One region of the Delftia sp. DS1230 genome, then DNA from elsewhere that is predicted to be linked to it. Evidence: riboswitches for the same ligand, from Rfam matches in the RefSeq annotation. Region 1 holds a riboswitch; the other holds the start of a gene.
The links. Region 1 has a riboswitch for glycine ahead of AAN986_RS02450 (D-amino acid dehydrogenase). Riboswitches for the same ligand answer to the same signal wherever they lie in the genome.
Positions count from the first base shown of each region.

Region 1 (2,383 bases):
GGCCGCCTGCCGCTGACCAGGTCGGCCAGCGCCATGCCGGAGCCGCAGGCATGGGTCCAGCCCAGCGTGCCGTGGCCGGTGTTCAGGAACAGGTTGGCGATGGGTGAGCGTCCGATCAGCGGCACATTGCTGGGCGTGGCGGGGCGCAGGCCGCTCCAGAACTGGGCGCGGCCGGTATCGCCGGCGCCGGGGAACAGCTGCTGCACGCGCCGCACGATGGCCTCGCAGCGCACGGGGTCCAGGTTGCGGTCGTAGCCGTTGAACTCGGCCGTGCCCGCAATGCGCAGGCGGTCGCCTTGCGCGCCCGTGTAGCGCGAGAACACCAGCTTGAACTCGTCGTCCGTGAGGCTGACCTGATAGGCCTTGGCGGGGTCCAGCACCGGCAGGGTCACGGAGTAGCCCTTGGCCGGATAGATGGGCAGGCGCAACCCCAGCGGCTGGGCCAGCAGCGGGCTGAACGAGCCCATGGCCAGCACATAGGCGTCGCCCTGGATGCGTTCATAGCGGCCCTCGGCATTGGTCACCTCCACATGGTCGATATGGCGGCTGGCGCCCGCGCCCGTGGTGCGCAGCGCCGTCACGTGGTGGCTCTGGCGGAACTGCACGCCCGTGGCGGCGGCGATGCGCGCCAGCTCGCGTGTGAAGAGGTTGGCGTCGCCTGATTCATCCTCGGCCGTATAGGTGGCGCCCGCTATCTGCCCGCGCACATGGGCCAGGGCCGGCTCCAGGCGCACGGCCTCGTCGGCATCGATCAGGCGGCGGTCGCAGCCCAGGGCCTGCATCTGCTCGGTGGGCTTGAGCGCGCCCTCGAACTCGCGGGCGTTCGTATAGAAGTGCAGGATGCCCTGCATGCGCTGCTCGTACTGGATGCCGGTGTCCGATCGCAGCTGCTGCAGGGCCTCGCGGCTGTAGGTGCCCAGGCGAACGATCTGCTGGATGTTGTGGCGCGTGCGCGCGGGCGTGCAGTTGCGCAGGAAGGACAGGCCCCAGAGCCACTGGCGCATGTCGGCGCGCAGGCGGAACAGCAGGGGGGCGTCCTGCCGGCCCAGCCAGCCCAGCAACTTCAGCGGTGCGCCGGGGTTGGCCCAGGGCTCGGCATGGCTGACCGAGATCTGCCCGCCGTTGGCGAAACTGGTTTCGGCGCCGGGCGCTGCCTGGCGGTCGATGACGGTCACTTCATGACCGAGGGATTGCAGATAGTAGGCCGACGTGGTGCCGATCAGACCGGCTCCGAGAACGATGACGCGCATGACGATGCCCTTTCAAAGGCATGTGCCGGGTCACGCGAAAGCTGGCCGCTATGGTCTGGATAGCAGGCAGCCGGCGTCCGTCGTGACGCAGCTGCCGCTCCCCCTGTCCTTGGTACCTGAGAGATTCACCACCGTCCATGGGAACGGGGCTTGCTCCTTCGGTGCGTCGCACATTGCGTGCGGCGGCTCTCCAGACGGCATGTTGTGTTTGCAGTACGGAACCTGAGCGTGTATGGGAGTTTGCGCCTTCGGTGAGGCTCGGCACCGTGGCGCCCGCCTGCTCTCCTGCAGGGGCGATTCTATGGGGCTTGCGCAGCCAGTTCCAGTCGTATTGGGGATACCACCAGTTACCTGTATGTGGTGTGGCTGATTCAGGGTATTCCCTAGATCGCTCAAGTGCCTCCCTCGTAGCGCTGGTACGAGTGTCTGGTTTCATGTAAAAAAACTATTGAAATAGAAAAAAACATGATTTAGCCTATCGATATGTGCAGTGGTTTGTCAGTGCATGTTCTGGTCGATTGGACCTGCATGGGTTAACCATGGGTTGTATATATGTCTGATAGGCGACTTACCGTTGCACAGGTGCGGGTCCATGGAAACTGGTCCGTCACTGAAAAAATACAAGCACGGTGAATATGGTTTGTCGAGGGAGGAATGTTTTGCGTCGCAAACCCGACTGAAGGTGTGTCCGCTCAACGGGCAGTGGAGCAGCGCGCAAGCGTTGATGGAAATCTGCCTTTTTTTGATTGACGCGCAGGATCTGCGCGAAACATTTTGCTTCCAATCTCATCGGCTGCAAGGTGAGTTGTGAGCTCGTGATTCAAATAGAACTATTCGAGGTACGGCGATGCAAATGCGCTGGGTACAACTGATGGCCATTGCCATTGGGAAAATCATTTTCCTGTCATATCTCCTTGAGAAAACGGGGAATATCATGCATGCTCTCAATCGCCTGCCTGGTTCGGCATTTTTTCGCAAGTGGCGTGCAGCGAAGTGCCTTTTCTCTTTGCTGCTGCTTTCATGCGCGGGTATCTCATCCACGGCACTGGCAGCGACCATCGTCTTCACGGTCACCGACAACAGCGATGCTCCCAATGCCAATGCAACGACACCAACCACCTGTGTCAGCACGC
Region 1 is NZ_CP157763.1:528,400-530,782, forward strand. Features, by position in the region: gene AAN986_RS02450 (D-amino acid dehydrogenase) at 1-1,250, opposite strand, end outside; glycine riboswitch at 1,344-1,454, opposite strand; gene AAN986_RS02455 (hypothetical protein) at 1,843-2,061, shown strand; gene AAN986_RS02460 (invasin domain 3-containing protein) at 2,104-2,383, shown strand, end outside.

Region 2 (2,383 bases), 2.0 Mb from region 1:
AGAAACTGAAAAAACCTGTGAAAGGCGGTTTGAGAAAGGTCAGTGCGCACTGTAGCGGCATGCGATGGCAGGAAAAACGAATCCGCCGAACTCGATCCACGCCAAGCGCGCAGGCTGTCCTCAACCGCGGTGATAGCGGGGCGCCACGAAGGGCGTGGCCTGCACCTGCATGGGCACGGCCTTGCCGCGCACCATGGCCTGCAGCGTGGTGCCGACGGCGGCGCTGCCCGGCTCCACGTACGCCAGGGCCACGGGCTGGTTCAGCGTGGGCGACAGCAGGCCGCTGGTGACCTGGCCGACCTTGCGGCCGCCGGCATCCAGCAGCTCCGTGCCTTCGCGCACGGGCACGCGCTCCAGGGCCACCAGGCCCACGCGCTTGCGCGTGAGCAGCTTGGGCGACTGCAGCTGGGCCAGCACGGTGGCCGCGCCGGGAAAGCCGCCTTCGCGCTCGCCACCTGCGCGGCGGACCTTCTGCACGGCCCAGTTCAGGGCGGCCTCGGCCGGGGTGGTGGTCGTGTCCAGATCGTTGCCGTACAGGCACAGGCCGGCTTCCAGGCGCAGCGAATTGCGCGCGCCCAGGCCCACGGGCCTGACTTCGGGCTGGGCCAGCAGGGCACGGGCAAAGGCCTCGGCGTGGCTGGCGGGCAGGGAGATCTCGAAGCCGTCCTCACCGGTGTAGCCGCTGCGCGTGATGTACAGCTCGGCGCCTTCCCAGTCGAAGTGGCCGCCTGTCATGAACACCAGGCCGGCCGTATCCGGCAGCAGGCGCTCCATCGCGGCTGCGGCCTGCGGGCCCTGCAGCGCCAGCAGGCCCCGGTCGAACTGGGGCTCGATTTCGCAGCGCTGGCCGATGCGGGCCTGGATGTGCGCCAGGTCTTCATGCTTGCAGGCGCCGTTGACGATCAGGAACAGGTCGTCCTCGCGGCGCACGAACATCAGGTCGTCCAGAATGCCGCCCGCGTCGTTGAGCAGCAGGCCGTAGCGCTGGCGGTGTTCGCCCAGGCCCAGCACGTCCATGGGCAGCAGCGATTCCAGCGCCGCGCCGGCATCCGGGCCGCGCAGGCTGATCTGGCCCATGTGCGAGACATCGAACAGGCCTGCCGCCTCGCGGGTGTGCAGGTGCTCGGCCATCAGCCCCTGCGGGTATTGCACGGGCATGGAGTAGCCGGCAAACGGCACCATGCGCGCGCCCAGTTCCTGGTGCAGGTCGAACAGCGGGGTCCTGAGCAGATCGGTGGTGGAGGCAGCGGACAAGGAGGGCTCTCTTTCAGGCAAGGAACAAGGCATAACGCCATCCCGGTCCTCCGGGATGTGCTGCCCTGCTGTCCGCTTTACCTGAGAGATTCACCCGCACCTTCCATGCGTGGGGCTTGCTCCTTCGGTGGATGGGGCACACCGCCGTGCCCTGCATCTCTCTCCAGCTAGGAACGCCTGCGGCCGTGGCGGCAGGCGGTGCCAGTCCTTTTGCCTGAGCGTTCGGGACGAACCCTGCGCCTTCGGCGGTGCCGCTGCCTGTGACCATTGCGGCCGGGCGGGCACTCTCTCCTGACCGGCGCATTCTAGCTGCGGCCAGCGTCCGTGCGGCTTCGGGATTTCCGCGGGCCGACCGCAGCTCCATGCGCTTGCCTGCATGGATGCATTTGCAAATTGCATAACTGTCTAAAAAATCTCCTACATTGAGATGCATCGATATATGAATCTCGTGAGCGAGAAGGAAGAAGCGCACATGCAGCAGACGCTGGGAGACACATTGGCCTGGCCGGCACGTTACCTGCCGAACAAGGAAGCCCTGGTCGCGTGGGAGGGCGGCGAGCGCCGCGCCTGGACCTACGCCCAGCTCGATGCCGAAGTCAACCGCCACGCCCACGGCCTGGCCGAGCTGGGCATAGGCCATGGCGACGTGGTCGCGGCCTTTCTCTACAACACGCCGGCCTTTGTCTTCACCATGCTGGCGGCCGCGCGCCTGGGCGCGATCTTCAATCCCATCAACTACCGGCTGGCGGCGCAGGAGCTGGCCTTCATCCTCAAGGACGGCGCAGCGCGCGCCCTTGTGTTCGAGCACGAGGGCGGCGAGGTGGCCGCACGCGCCCAGGCCCTGCTCAAGGCCGAAGGTGGCGGCACTGGCACGGGCATCGAGCACTGGATCTTTGCCGACGATGCCCCGGCCGACCCGCTGCCGGCCTGGGCCACGCAGCGCCTGTCCGCCCTGGCCAGTGGCCGCAGCAGCGCGCCGCCCCAGGCCCATGTGCGCGAGAGCGACCCCTGCATCCTCATGTACACCAGCGGCACCACGGGCCGGCCCAAGGGCGTGCTGCATACGCACCGCAGCAAGCTGGCGCACAACGCCCTCATGCACCAGACCATGCAGTTCACGCGCGACGAC
Region 2 is NZ_CP157763.1:2,573,890-2,576,272, forward strand. Features, by position in the region: gene gcvT (glycine cleavage system aminomethyltransferase GcvT) at 121-1,287, opposite strand; glycine riboswitch at 1,313-1,431, opposite strand; glycine riboswitch at 1,447-1,558, opposite strand; gene AAN986_RS11475 (fatty acid--CoA ligase) at 1,727-2,383, shown strand, end outside.
Region 2: linked by a shared signal. The riboswitch ahead of gcvT (glycine cleavage system aminomethyltransferase GcvT) and the one ahead of AAN986_RS02450 (D-amino acid dehydrogenase) in region 1 are both predicted to bind glycine.